DNA from 3 places in the Arthrobacter sp. NPDC089319 genome. Region 3 is predicted to be linked to each of the others. Evidence: riboswitches for the same ligand, from Rfam matches in the RefSeq annotation. Region 3 holds a riboswitch; each other region holds the start of a gene.
What was found. Region 3 has a riboswitch for S-adenosylmethionine ahead of AB0N75_RS02955 (acyl-CoA dehydrogenase family protein). Riboswitches for the same ligand answer to the same signal wherever they lie in the genome.
Positions count from the first base shown of each region.

Region 1: another riboswitch for S-adenosylmethionine. It lies ahead of AB0N75_RS17720 (flavin reductase family protein); the one in region 3 lies ahead of AB0N75_RS02955 (acyl-CoA dehydrogenase family protein).
Region 2: another riboswitch for S-adenosylmethionine. It lies ahead of AB0N75_RS13890 (bifunctional o-acetylhomoserine/o-acetylserine sulfhydrylase); the one in region 3 lies ahead of AB0N75_RS02955 (acyl-CoA dehydrogenase family protein).

Region 1 covers NZ_JBFBGZ010000017.1:11,572-16,151, reverse strand. Annotated here, with positions in the region: gene AB0N75_RS17730 (hypothetical protein) at 1-3, opposite strand, end outside; gene AB0N75_RS17725 (prephenate dehydratase) at 100-969, shown strand; SAM riboswitch class IV at 1,067-1,181, shown strand; gene AB0N75_RS17720 (flavin reductase family protein) at 1,224-1,730, shown strand; gene AB0N75_RS17715 (aldo/keto reductase) at 1,727-2,716, opposite strand; gene AB0N75_RS17710 (DHA2 family efflux MFS transporter permease subunit) at 2,886-4,526, shown strand.
Region 2 covers NZ_JBFBGZ010000009.1:30,777-35,356, forward strand. Annotated here, with positions in the region: gene AB0N75_RS13885 (homoserine O-acetyltransferase) at 112-1,182, opposite strand; gene AB0N75_RS13890 (bifunctional o-acetylhomoserine/o-acetylserine sulfhydrylase) at 1,263-2,588, opposite strand; SAM riboswitch class IV at 2,656-2,770, opposite strand; gene AB0N75_RS13895 (VOC family protein) at 2,970-3,611, shown strand; gene AB0N75_RS13900 (CPBP family intramembrane glutamic endopeptidase) at 3,771-4,550, opposite strand.
Region 3 covers NZ_JBFBGZ010000002.1:24,911-29,490, reverse strand. Annotated here, with positions in the region: gene AB0N75_RS02960 (acyl-CoA dehydrogenase family protein) at 1-1,255, opposite strand, end outside; gene AB0N75_RS02955 (acyl-CoA dehydrogenase family protein) at 1,321-2,559, opposite strand; SAM riboswitch class IV at 2,635-2,749, opposite strand; gene AB0N75_RS02950 (zinc-binding dehydrogenase) at 3,052-4,008, shown strand; gene AB0N75_RS02945 (CoA-binding protein) at 4,065-4,481, opposite strand.

The DNA.
Region 1 (4,580 bases), on a different contig from region 3:
CACGCCCTCCACTCTATCGGCGCTTCGCTCCGGCTTTGTGACGCCGGCCGGAGCCCGCCGAATAAGGCCACGGGCCCTCCCGGTGGGATAATTTCGCCCATGGCTCCAGCAATCGCGTACCAAGGTGAACCCGGCTCGAACTCGCACATGGCGTGCCTTGAGGTCCGGCCCGGCTGGGACGCGGTGCCATGCGCCAGCTTTGAAGACGCCTTCGCCGCCGTCACCAGCGGCGAGGCCGAACTGGCCATGATCCCCATTGACAACTCGATCGCCGGCCGCGTGGCGGACATCCATGCCCTGCTGCCCCGGACCACGCTGCAGATCGTGGAGGAATTCTTCCTGCCCATCCGCTTCAGCCTGCTCGGCATTCCCGGGGCCACCGTGGAACAGGCCCGTGAAGTACACAGCCACATCCATGCCCTGGGACAGTGCCGGAAGCTGATCCGCCGTTTGGGGCTGACGCCCGTCATTGCCGGCGATACCGCCGGGTCGGCCCGTGAAGTTGCCGAGTGGAACGATCCCACCAAGGTCTCGCTCGCGCCGCCGATGGCCGCTGAGCTGTACGGCCTGCAAGTCTTCGCCGAGAAAGTGGAAGACGATCCAACGAACACCACCCGGTTTGTGGTGCTGGCGGACCGGCGGCCCGTCCCCAGCCGCGAGGAGCTGCCCGGTCCCGCGGTGACCAGCTTTGTTTTCCGGGTGCGGAACGTTCCCTCGGCGCTGTACAAGGCCCTCGGCGGGTTCGCGACCAACGGCATCAACATGACCCGGCTGGAGAGCTACATGGTCGGCGGCGAATTCGCGGCCACCATGTTCATGGTGGACGTCGAAGGCCATCCGGAGGACCAGCCAATGGTCCATGCCTTCGAGGAACTGGAATTCTTCACCACCGAAATCCGGATTCTGGGCGTCTATCCCGCCCACCCGTTCCGGTTAAACCGCGGCGCGGAACAGCCGGCCGACGCCTAAGGCAACGGACCCTGCTGCCGATGCCGCGCACGGGGAGTTCTTGACGAACTGTTACCCGCGTTTGACCGAGGCCACGTCCCGCTTTACCTTGGAAATGAATCACGAGCGCCAACTTCACAGCCCTGGCTGGTTGGCCGGCAACCCTCTACCGTAGCGGGGTGCTCCAGGTGATGATTCGGCCCGCCGGGTTTGTCGGCAGGCAAGTACGCGTATCCTCCGGCAGCAGCGGATGCGCCTGAGCTTCAAGGATGGCCATGTCCCTGCACAACGACTTGACCCCGAACACCCTGCGCTCCGCCTTCGGGCGCTTTCCCTCCGGAATCGCAGCGCTCTGCGCCGTCATCGACGGTGAGCCGCAAGGCATCGTCGCCTCCTCCTTCACCGTGGGCGTTTCGCTGGAGCCGCCGCTGGTGATGTTCGCCGTCCAGAACACCTCGCGGACCTGGCCGCTGCTCCGCCACGCCGGCCGGATCGGCGTGTCGGTGCTGAGCACGGAGCACGACGGCGTCTGCCGCCAGATTGCTTCCAAGAGCGGCGACCGCTTCGCCGGGCTGAGCCTGGACCGCACCGACCGGGACGCGCTTTTCCTCAACGAGGCAGCGCTGTGGCTGGATTGCTCGGTGCATCAGGAGTTCCCGGCCGGTGACCACCAGGTGGTGCTGCTGGAGGTACACGCGCTGAGCACGCACGTCGGCGCGCACGAACCGCTGGTCTTCCACGACTCCTCGTTCCGCCGGCTGGTACAGCCCGCGTTCGTCTAGGGCAGCGGGCGTCCCCGCGCCGCCACCCACAGCGCGTACCATTCCTGCCGGGTCATTGCCGCGCCGATCTCCTCAGCCTGGCCGCAGGCCCTGATCCGCTCCGGATTGCTGGTACCGACGACCGGTCGGATTCGGGCCGGATGGCGCAGCAGCCAGCCCAGCACTACGGCTTCCTGCGTGCAGCCCTTGTCCCGGGCCAACTCGGAGACCAAGGCTGCCGTCGCGCGATCCGCTGCCGCACCACCGTCGCCGTCAGCTTCGTCAGCTGTGCCGGCGGCCCGTTCCGCCGGCCGGCCGCTGTAGCGGCCCCGCGCCAGCGAGCCCCAGGCCTGCAACTCCACCGCGTGGGCAGCACAGTACTCCAAAGTGCCGTGCGGAAAGCCGACGGCGGCGCCTTCCGGGTGGTTGACCAGCACCCCGGATTCAAGCCAGTCCCGCCGGTACAGGCTCATTTCCAATTGGTTGACGGCGAGCGGCTCGTCGAGCGCGGCCTGCAGCCACCGCATCTGCTCGCCGGACATGTTCGAGACGCCCAGGCGGCGGACCTTCCCGGCCAGCCGGAGGCGGCTGAACGCCTCGGCAATCTCCTCCGCCGGGGCCAGCGGATCCGGCCGGTGGATCAGCAGCGTGTCCAGATGGTCGGTGTGCAGGCGGCGCAGGCTTTCCTCGGTACCGGCCACGATGGCCTCGCGGGATGAGTCGTACTGGCCCACCAGTCCGGGAACCGGCAGCCGGATGCCGCATTTGCTCTGCAACTGCAAGGCTTCCCGGAGTTCCGGCCGCTCGGCCAGCACCCGGCCGAACGCAGCCTCCGCCTTGCCGTGGGCGTAAATGTCCGCGTGATCGAATACCCTGATGCCGATGTCCAGTGCCGCCTCCACGGCTGTGTGGGCAGCGGCGACGTCGGCGGCCTCCAGCGGGCCGCTCCCCCAGCCACCGCCCAAACCCATGCTGCCGAAGATCAGGCGGGATCCGGCGTCGTCCATTGGTGTGTCCCTTCGCTGGGCAGGCTTCCAGCGTACGACAGCGCCGCGCCGAAATCGGGGGTTGTGCCACCTCGCGGACGGCAGTACGGTAACTCTCGCGGGGCGGATAGCGTCCCCAGGCAACCAGTATCAGGCCGCCTGCGCCACCCGCGCCGCCAGGAAGTTAACCATGGCAGTTCCTCCCAGCCCGGACCGGGGCCCTCACCAGCCGTCCGGTCCCTCGACAGCCCGGGAGTCCGCGCGCGCGGACCAGAACCGGGCCCACCCCCCGGACGGCGCGGCCGCTGCGCAGCCCCGGACCACGGTGGTGTTCTTGGGGCTGATGCTCACCGTGCTGCTGGCGGCGCTGGACCAGACCATCGTGGCGACGGCGCTGCCCACCATCGTCGGGGACCTGAACGGGCTGGAGCACATCTCCTGGGTGATCACCTCCTACATTCTGGCCGCCACCATCGGGCTGCCGATCTACGGCAAGCTCGGCGACCTGTTCGGACGCAAGAGCATCTTCATCTTTGCGATCGCGGTGTTCCTGGGCGGCTCGATGCTCTCCGGCATGGCGCAGAGCATGCCGCAGCTGATCGCCTTCCGCGCCATCCAGGGGGTGGGCGGCGGCGGGTTGATGATCGGCGCGCAGGCGATCATCGGCGATCTGGTCTCGCCGCGCGAGCGCGGCAAGTACATGGGCCTGATCGGGGCGGCCTTCGGCCTCGCCTCGGTCAGCGGACCGCTGCTGGGCGGCTTCATTACCGACCACTGGAGCTGGCGCTGGGTCTTCTACATCAACCTCCCGCTGGGTGCCGCCGCGCTGACTGTCATCACCACCACCCTGCACCTGCATAAGCCGGGCGGGCCCAGGCCCAAGCTGGACTATCTGGGCACCTTCCTGCTGGCGGTCGCCAGTGCGGCGGTCATCCTGTTCACCAGCTGGGGCGGGACCACCTACCCCTGGGACAGTCCGGTGATCATCGGGCTGGGCGCGGTCACGGTGCTCGCCTCGGTGTTGTTCGTGCTGGTCGAACGCCGGGCGGTGGAACCGGTGCTGCCGCTGCGGCTGTTCCGCGACCGGGACTTCACGCTGCCCACCTTGATGGGCGTGTGCGTGGGCATCGCGATGTTCTCCACGATCGCCTATTTGCCCACCTTCCTGCAGATGGTCAACGGGGCCAGCGCCACCGAGTCGGGCCTGATGATGATCCCGATGACGGCGGGGATGGTGGGAGCCACCACCACCACAGGCCAGCTGGTGAGCCGCACCGGCCGCTACAAGATCTTCCCGATCATCGGCACCATCCTGATCGCGGCCGGGCTGGTGATGCTCTCGCAGATCTCTGACACCACCCCGTACTCCTTCACCGCCGCCGGCATGTTGGTGCTGGGGCTGGGGCTGGGGTCCATCATGCAAAACCTGGTGCTGATCGTGCAGAACAGCGTTCGGCGCCGGGATCTGGGCACGGCCACCTCGGCCACCAATTACTTCCGGCAGATCGGCGCCACCTTCGGCATCTCGCTGTTCGGCGCCATTTTCATCAGCCGCCTCACCGAGCAATTCTCGACGGCGCCGCCCGGCCTGGTGACGACGATCGGTTCCGGCGGCGGCCAAAGCTTCAGCTCGCTCGGTCCCGCCGTGCTCAAATCACTGCCGGCCCCGGCCCAGGGATTCATCGCGCATGCCTTCGGCCAGGCGCTGCCGCCGATCTATCTTTACGCCGTGCCGATCGTGCTCGCGGCACTGGTGCTTGCCTGCTTCGTCAAGGAGATCCCGCTCTCGGAGGAAGTGGGCACACTGGCCAGCCGGGACCGGCCGGAGTGAGCCGGCGGCAGGCCGGCAGCACGGTGCCTCCCCGGGCGGCTGTTAACGTCAAAG
Region 2 (4,580 bases), on a different contig from region 3:
GGCTTCCGGGCCAAACGCCGTCGGCGTGGGTCAGGGGCCTACCGGCATGCTACCGAGGGGCTCCATCGAATGGATTTATTCGTCCCAACCGTGATCAAACTGCAATGTGCGTCAGACCCGCGGGAAAAACGCCTGCGTGAGCTCTTCGTGCAGCTGGTGGACGTCGGTCAGGAAACCGTCGTGACCTAGCGGCGTTTCGATGGTGTGCACCTTGACCGATCCGGGCAGCGCCTCGGCCAACTGGCGCGATTGTTCCGGAAAGTAGAGACGGTCCGAATCCACCGCCGCAATGAAGAATTCCGTCTCCGCGAGACCGCCCAGGGACTGCTCCAGCGAGCCGCGGCCGCGGGACACGTCGTGGCTGACCAGGGCCTCTGTGAGCAGGATGTAGCTGTTGGCGTCGAAGCGGGAAACCAACTTCTCCGCCTGGTAGTCCAGATAGCTTTCCACCGCATAGCGGCCGCGGGCGGAGGGCGTGATGCCGCCAAACGGCTGTTCCTCCGCCTGCGCCGAGCGGCCGAACCGATACTCCAGTTCAGGCTCCGAACGGTAGTTGATGTGGGCGATCCGCCGGGCAATACCCAGTCCGGCTTCGGGGGCGGGACCGCCGTAGTAGTCGCCGCCGGCAAAGTGCGGATCCAGCCGGATGGCTGCGACCTGCGCCTGGGCAAACGCGATCTGTTCGGCGGTGCTGGCCGCCCCGCACGCCATCACGGCGCACCGCGCCGTGCGCTCGGGGAACGTCGCAGCCCACTCGAGCGCGCGGGCCCCGCCCATCGACCCGCCGAGCACGGCGTGCCAGCGGCGGATGCCCAGCGCATCGGCGAGCCTCGCCTCGGCCCGGACCGAATCCCGGATGGTGACGAACGGAAACCGCGACCCCCACGGCTTACCATCTGGTGCCGGCGTCGCCGGGCCGGTGGAGCCGTAGCAGCCGCCAACCATGTTGGCGGCCACTACGAAATAGCGCTCCGTGTCGATGGTGGCCCCGGGACCGACCAGGTCGTCCCACCAGCCCTCCTCGTTGGAGGCACCGCGGGCCACATGCGTGCTGCCGGTCAGGGCGTGCTCGATTAGGACGGCGTTGGAGGCATCCGCGTTCAGGGTGCCCCAGGTTTCATATCCCAGAACAACCTCGGGCAGATAGCCGCCGGCTTCCAGCTCCAGCGCACCTACTGGCATCCTGCGCAGGACGCCATCCGTCGCCTGATCCACCAGTTCCTGCGGTTGCACGATCGTCACGCTGCGTTCTACCTGCTTGCCTAGTCGTCCGAGCCCTTGGCGGCGCGGAAACCGGCCTCCAAGTCGGCGATGATGTCGTTGACGTTCTCGATGCCCACGGAGAGCCGGACCAGACCGTCGGTCACGCCGGCGGTCAGCCGCTCCTCGGCCGAAAGCTGGGCGTGGGTGGTCGACGCCGGGTGGATCACTAGCGAGCGCACGTCGCCGAGGTTGGCCACATGCGAATGCAGTTCAAGGCCGTCCACAAAACGCTTGCCGGCCTCGATCCCGCCCTTGATCTCGAACGACACGATGGCGCCGGTGCCCTTCGGACCGTACTTGCGGCCGCGGTCGTACCAGGGGCTCGACGGCAGGCCGAGGTACGCGACGGACGCAACGTCGTCGTGCGCCTCGAGGAATTCCGCGACCTTCTGCGCATTGGCCACGTGGCGCTCCACCCGCAGGCTCAGCGTCTCCAGCCCCTGGGCGATCAGGAAGGCGTTGAACGGGGAGACCGCGGACCCCAGGTCGCGCAGCAGCTGGACGCGGGCCTTGAGGATGTAGGCGAGATTGGCGCCGAGCGCACTTCCGACGCCCAAGTCGCGGGCGAAGACCAGCCCGTTGTAGGTCTCGTCGGGGGTGTTAAAGCCCGGGAACTTTTCCGGATTGGCAGCGAAGTCGAAGGTACCGGCGTCCACGATCACGCCGCCGATGGCCGTCCCGTGGCCGCCCAAGTACTTGGTGGCCGAGTGCAGCACGATGTCTGCGCCCCACTCGATCGGGCGGATCAAGTACGGGGTGGCCAGCGTGTTGTCCACTATCAGCGGCACGCCATTCTCATGGGCGATGCTGCTGACCGCTTCCAGGTCCAAAACATCTTGGCGCGGGTTGGAGACCACCTCGCCGAAGAACGCCTTCGTGTTCGGCTGCACTGCGTCGCGCCACTGCTGCAGGTTGTCCGGATCCTCGACGAACGTCACCTCGATGCCGAACTTGGGCAGCGTGGTGCGCAGCAGGTTGTACGTGCCCCCGTACAGGCTGGGGCTGGCCACAATATGGTCGCCGGCCTCGGCCAAGTTCAGGATGGAGAACGTGGATGCGGCCTGGCCCGAGGCCAACAGCAGCGCGCCGACACCGCCTTCCAGACTGGCGACCCGGGCCTCAACGGCCTCGCTGGTCGGGTTGCCGATCCGCGTGTAAATGGGCGCCAACTCGGACAGGGCAAAGCGGTCCGCGGCGCTCTGGGCGCTGGGGAACACGAACGAAGTGGTCTGATAGATCGGCAGTGCACGGGCGCCGGTGGCGGCATCCGGCTCCTGGCCGGCGTGGATCTGACGGGTTTCAAAGGACCAGTCTGCATTGGACATGGTGCAACTCCTTCATGGGAAGGGGTCATCCGGGATCCGGCCGTGCCGGCATGTCTATCCCGGGTGTGACCCGCGCTTGCGCACCGCCTGATGGCGGCTGCCTGGTCTTCACCCGGGGCACCCCACCGCGGTTGGAGGGTTGCCGGCCAGCAAACCGGGGTTTCACGCTGGCACTCATGACCTGCGTCCAGTCTCAGCGGAGAGCCCGCCCGGCCGCAACAATGTGACACCTTATGACCGCCCGCAGCGGCGCTTTTTCCGCCCCAATCTGGTGGTGTGAGCACCTGCCAGACATGGATCTTCGAGCCACATCCGGCCGGATACTGGTGACTTAGGTCACCCTAAGTCGAGAGAGGGTTCACAAAGTGCCAAGATATGGCTATGCGCTTCGACCACGTTTCATATGCTGTTGAGCCCGACGGTCTGGCTGCCACCTCAGAGCGGATCTCCAAAGCTCTGGGTATTGACGCAGTCAAGGGCGGGGTGCACCCCCGCTTCGGCACCCGCAATATGATCTTCCCGCTGACCGACCACCATTACCTGGAAGTGGTGGAGGTCCTGGCCCACCCCGCGTCCGACAAAGCCCCCTTCGGGCAGGCCGTGCGTGCCCGCTCCGAAGCCGGCGGCGGCTGGATGGGCTGGTGCGTGGAAGTGGACGATCTGACCCCGTTCGAAGAGCGGTTGGGCCGCCATGCGGTTCCCGGAAACCGCAAGTTCCCGGACGGCCAGGAATTGACCTGGCAGCAGATCGGCATCAAGGGCCTGATCGCCGACCCGCAGGTTCCCTACATGCTTCGCTGGGATGACGGCACCGAGGCGCTTCACCCGTCCAACGCCCGCCCGGCATCCGTCAAGCTGATCGGCCTGACCATTGCCGGTTCCTCGGATCGCGTGGCGGACTGGCTGGGCACCCCGGTGGATGACCTGCTCGACGACGTCAAGGTTGCGTGGACCGCGCCGAACGGCACGCCGGGCATCATGTCGGTCCGCTTCGAAACCGCGAACGGCATCGTCGAACTCTAAGGTTCCGGTCTCGTCCGGCCCGGTGCACGGCTCGCTTTTTTACGCAGGGCTCCCGTTCCGGCCTCTTGCTCCCACCCACGGTGGCGCAAGAGGCCGGAACGGGAGCCTTTTGCCTGTCCCCGGCAAGCATCCTCTCGGCCGACCGTTAGGTACGCCGTCTTAGGTACCGATGCCGATGGCCGGGCCCACCAGCGCGTAGCCGACGAAACCGGCGATATCCAAAAGCGCGTGCGCGACCACCAGGGGCATCACCCGCTTGACCTTCGAATAGACGTAGCCGAACACCAGGCCCATCAGGAAGTTTCCGATGCCCGGCCCGATCCCCTGGTACAGGTGGTAGGTCCCGCGCAGGGCGGCGCTGACGAAGATCGTGGTCCAGATCCCCCAGCCGAACTTGGCGAACCGGTTGAACAGGTAGCCCACCATGACCACCTCTTCGAGAATGGCGTGGCGCAGCGCCGACAGCACCAGCACCGGCACGGTCCACCAGTATTCGTCCAACGCCGCGGGGACGATCGCGGTGGTGATCCCCAGCGCCCGGCCGGCGGCATAGACGGCCAGCGTGCCGGCACCCATCGCCAGCGCCAGCAGGAAGCCCAGGCCGAAGTCCACCCGGGGCCGGGAGAAGGTGAACCCGATCGAGCGGAAGGCCGACTGGCCCGCCGAGGTCAGCAGGAACAGCACCAGGGCCACCGGTACCAGCGCAAAGAGGATGCCGAGCATCTGGTACACGAAATCGAAGACTTCCCGCTGGTTCAGCACCGGGTTCAACGTGGTCGTCTGCGAGGCCAGCGGAGCGCGGGTCATCTTCTCCAGCAGGTTCACCACGGCGTAGACCGCCGACTGCCCCAGCGAGAGCCCGAGCACAATGAGAACTTCCGCCCGGTAGTAGCCCAGCGTGCGCGGTGTGCTCGCGGTCACGACCTTCTGCTTGTCCATGACCACCATCTTGCCAAGTGAACCGGGGGC
Region 3 (4,580 bases):
CGGCGGTGCTGTGGGGCTGGCGGGCGGCGTCGGCAGTGGCCTCGCCGATCGTCCAGATGAACGGGGGTTCGGTGGCGTTGACTTCCCAATCGCCGACGATCCGGGACTTGTAGATGTACGGGTTGTGCGTGGCGACCGTGCGGGCGTTGCGCCAGTGCCGGTCCAGCGCCTTGCCGGTGCTGGTGGAGGAGGCGCCGAGCGTGTTGAACAGTTCGCCGGCTGCCTCCGGCACCAGTGTGCTGAGCACAATCTGGGCCTGGCCGGATTCCAGTTCGACGGCGACGTTGGCCGCCTTCTCGGCATCGGCGTTTTCCTGCCGGGCGGTGAACACCCGGTCCAGGCTGCGCGCCACGCTCAGGGTGGTTGCCCTGGCGGCGTAGGCCTTGGCGCTGATCTCGCCGACCACCTGCAGGATCTGCGCGTCGTGCCGGACCAGCGGCGCGTTGCCGTGGCCAAACACCCGCTTGCGCTCCCGCACGTTGGTGGCGGCGTCAGTAGTGACGGCCTGCGCGATGCCGGCCAGGGCCACCAGCAGGATGTGCTGGTAGAGCGCCGTCTGGTACGGGAAGCGGTCGGCGAACGCTGACACGTTGGCGCGGTCCACCTCGGCGTCGGTAAACACCGTGGTGCCGCTGCCGGTCAGCCGCTGGCCGAAGCCGTCCCAGTCGTCGTAGGTTTCCACACCGGGTGTCTTGGTGGAGATGATCACCGAGACGTCCGAGCCGTCGGGCCGCTTGGCGGTGACGTCGATCCAGTCGGCGAAGATGGTGCCCGTGGTGTAGAACTTGCGCCCGTTCAACACCAGCTTGCCGCCGGATTCAGAGAGCACGGTGGCGGTTCCGCCGGCGCCCGGTTCGGTCCACGCGTTCCCGGCCAGTTGGCCGGAGGCGAAGCGCCGCAGCCAGTTGCTGCGGTCCCCGCCGCGGCCGTGGTGGTACAGGTTCTCCTCCACCAGCGCTATGTGCGAGCGCAGCGCCTGAGGAATGTTGCTGTCCGCGGCGGCCAGCTCGATCAACAGTTCGGTGAACTCCTCCCAGTCCAGGCCGTCGCCTCCGAGATCGGCGGGGATCCGGGCGGCGCCAAAGCCGGCGTCCTTCAGCCAGCCGATCTGCTCAAACGGCAGCTCGCGGTCCAGTTCGCGGTCCAGCGCTCCTGCGGTAATGCGCTGGAAGATCGGACGGTACTTGGCGGCCGCCGCTTCGAAGGCCGGCGTCGAGTGGACGGACGTTGTTGCGTGGTCAAGGGTTTCGGTCATGGTGGTGCTCCTGGAGGTCTCCGCCGTGCACGGCCGAGGTGGGACGGATGGGAATGCGGGGCGGATCAGGTGTAGAGCGAGATCGGCTGGATGTCGCCCAGTAGGAAGTGGGCGCCGACCTCAACTTTCTTGTAGTCCACCGGGTCGTGCAGGGTGTGGGTGCGGACATTGCGCCAGAAGATGTCCAGTCCCACCGCGGTTTTCGCGGAGGAAGAGCCGGTCACCTCGAAGATGCGGTTGGCCACTTCCACGCCCACCTCCGTGGAGACCACCTTGAGCCGGGCGATCTCGATCTCGACGCCAGCGCGTGCTTCGGCCGTCAGCTCCCCGCCGACGGCGATGGCGGCGTCGAAGCGTTCGTTCGTCCGGTCTGCCAAGGCCTCCACGGCAGCCACCCGGGACGACAGTTCCCCATAGACCCGCTGGGTCAGCGGATCCTGGGCGTAGGTGTCTGCGTTGCTGAGGAACCAGGAGTTCTTGCGCGCCAGGGTGATCTGGCGGCCGCGCTCCAGCGCGCCCTGCGCGATGCCCAGGTAGAGGTTGCCGAACGCCAGCTGGATGTACGGCGTCACCAGGGAAGAGAAGGGCTCCTCCCCCACCTCGCCGATGATGTCAGCGGAGGTGACCAGCACGCCGTCGTACTTGACGGAGCCGCTCGCGGAGAGGCGCTGGCCCAACGCGTCCCAGTCGCCGAGGAAGGAGATTCCGGCGCGGTCATGTTCCAAGGCCAGGGCCAGGAACTTGCCCTGATCCGGACCGGAGGTGATCGCGGCGTTGACCAGGATCGCGTCGCCCACGGATGCGCCGGTGGAGAAGTGCTTGACGCCGTCCAGCCGGTAGCCGTCGCCATCGGGCACCAGATCCAAGTTAGGGTCCACCGGGTTGACCGAGTCGCCCCAGGACCAGCGGCCCTGGGCGGAGCGGCGGAGCAGGCGTTCCTGGACCTGCGCGTTGCCGTAGAAGACCACGGCACCGAGGTTTGCGTAGTGGTAGGCCAGGATCTGCGCGATCGACGCATCGGTGCGGGCTAGGATGCGCACGGCGTGCAGCGCGCTTTCCCAGTGTCCGCCCTCGCCGCCCCACTCGCTGGGGATGATCAGGTTGAACAGGCCGGAACTGCGCAGCAGCTCCACTTCGGCCTGCGGGTCCGCATTGCGCCGGTCCCGCTCCAGCACGTCCGTGCTCAGCACGGCGGCCACGCCCTCGGCGATCTGCTGCCAGTGGGCGAGTTCTTCGCGGCTGGCCTGTCCGCTCCAGGGGGAACGGCGGGTCTGCTGGTTTTCTTCAATGACGACGGCGGTCATGGCGCCTCCTCGTGCAGGGGCTCCCGCCTGCCGCACCGCGCGGCAACCATCACAGTCGACGACGCAGCCTGGCGGGGGCCGTACTTGCCGGGCACCGATCTGTGCGCGGCCGGATCCTCATCTGGGGCACCCCGCTACGGAAGAGGGTTGCCGCCCAACCAGCCAGAGCTTGTCGTTGGGACTCTTGATCTTGGGGAAAAGTCTGCCGGGCCCCATCCGGCGCTGTGAAGCATGTGACGGGCCATGACGTTCCACTGCCGAATGTTACGGACACCCCCATCCGACGACGGCGGCCCCCGCCTTCCTGTGGATCGTTCCGCTCCCTGCCGGTACCCCGCGGCGCCGGGCCGTCCGGATGAATTCCGGGCGAAGATGAGCTCCAGTCCGACGACCCCTGTGGGCCTTTCCGCGACGGGACTAGGGTGAAGTTGCGCCACCAATTTCGGCCGGTCCGGGACGTCGACCGTCCCGCCGCTCAGGGGGGTTCGAAATATGAAGGCATGGCAATTTACCGGGACGAACAAGCCGCTGGAGCTCAACGAGGTGGAGGAGCCGCACGCCGGCCCCGGCGAGGTGGTGGTGGACGTCAAGGCCTCCGGTGTCTGCCACTCGGACGTCACCACGCTCGATGATCCGGGCTGGATGGCGCTGTTCCAGCACGGGCTGCCCCGCACCATGGGGCATGAGTCCGCCGGGGTGATCAGCGAGGTCGGCGACGGCATGGGCCACTGGAAGGTGGGCGACCGGGTGGGCCTCTCCCCGGTGATGTCGGACGGGGACGCCCTCGGCTACGGCAAGTGGGACGGTGGCTTCGCCGCCAAGCTTCGCGCGACCGATGACAACCTGGTGGCTCTGCCCGATGAGGTGCCCTTCGACCTCGGCGCGATGGCGACCGATGCCGGCCTGACCGCCTACCACGCGATCATGGCCGTCGGCGGGGCCAGGAAAGGCATGAAAGTCGGCGTCATTGGCCTGGGCGGGCTGGGCTACATCGGCGCGCGCTCCGCGGCGCTGTCCGGCGCCGAGGTTTACGGAGCCGAGGTCAACCCCGAGACGCAGAAACTGGCCGACGAGATCGGCCTGGCCGGCGTCGCCGCCTCGATAGAGGCGTTCAAGGACAAGAACCTGGAACTGATCGTCGACTACGCCGGTTTCGGCACCACCACTTCGGCCGCCATCGAGACCCTCGGCGAGTTCGGCACCCTGGTCCAAGTGGGCATGGGGCGGCTCGAATCTACCATCAACACCTACCCGATCATCATCAACCAGCTCACCATCAGGGGCTCAAAGTCCGGCACCAAGGAGGACCTGGCGGGCATCTACGAACTGATGAAGACCGGCCAGCTGAACCCGCCGATGAACCACATCACGCACGCCGACATCCCGGGCGCCATCGACAAGCTCCGGGCCGGCGGGGTGGTTGGCCGCTTCATCGCGATGTACGAGTGATGCAACAGCGCTGAACGTCTCAGCCTAGGTGGCGGGCAAGGCGGGCCGCTGACTGGCTAGAGGCCCAGACGCGGGGCTTCGATGGCCGGGCAGGTGCCCATCACGACGTCTAGCCCTGCCGCCTTGGCCCGTTCCGCGGCGGCTTCGTCGACGACGCCCAGCTGAAGCCAGACGGCTTTCGCGCCGACTTCGATGGCCTGGTCCACCACCGGGCCGACTTTCTGGGAGTTGACGAAGCAGTCCACCACGTCGATCTGACCAGGAATGTCCGCAAGCTTTCGGTAGCCGGTCAGGCCGTGGACGTCGTCGCCCTGCAGGTTGACCGGGACCACCTCCATGTCCAGCTGGTCCATCAGGTACCTGGAGATGCGCATGGCAACCCGGTGCGGGTTGGTGGACAGGCCGACCACGGCCCAGCGGCCGGGCGTGCTCAGCAGGCGGCTGACGACTTCGGGATCATTCTGGTGTGCCATGGCGCCACCCTACCCATGAGTTCCCGCTACGGGTACCTTCGCCATCGGTCTCCCAGCCGGCAGTCCCCATCCAGGAATGAGATAACGCCCTTAGACCGC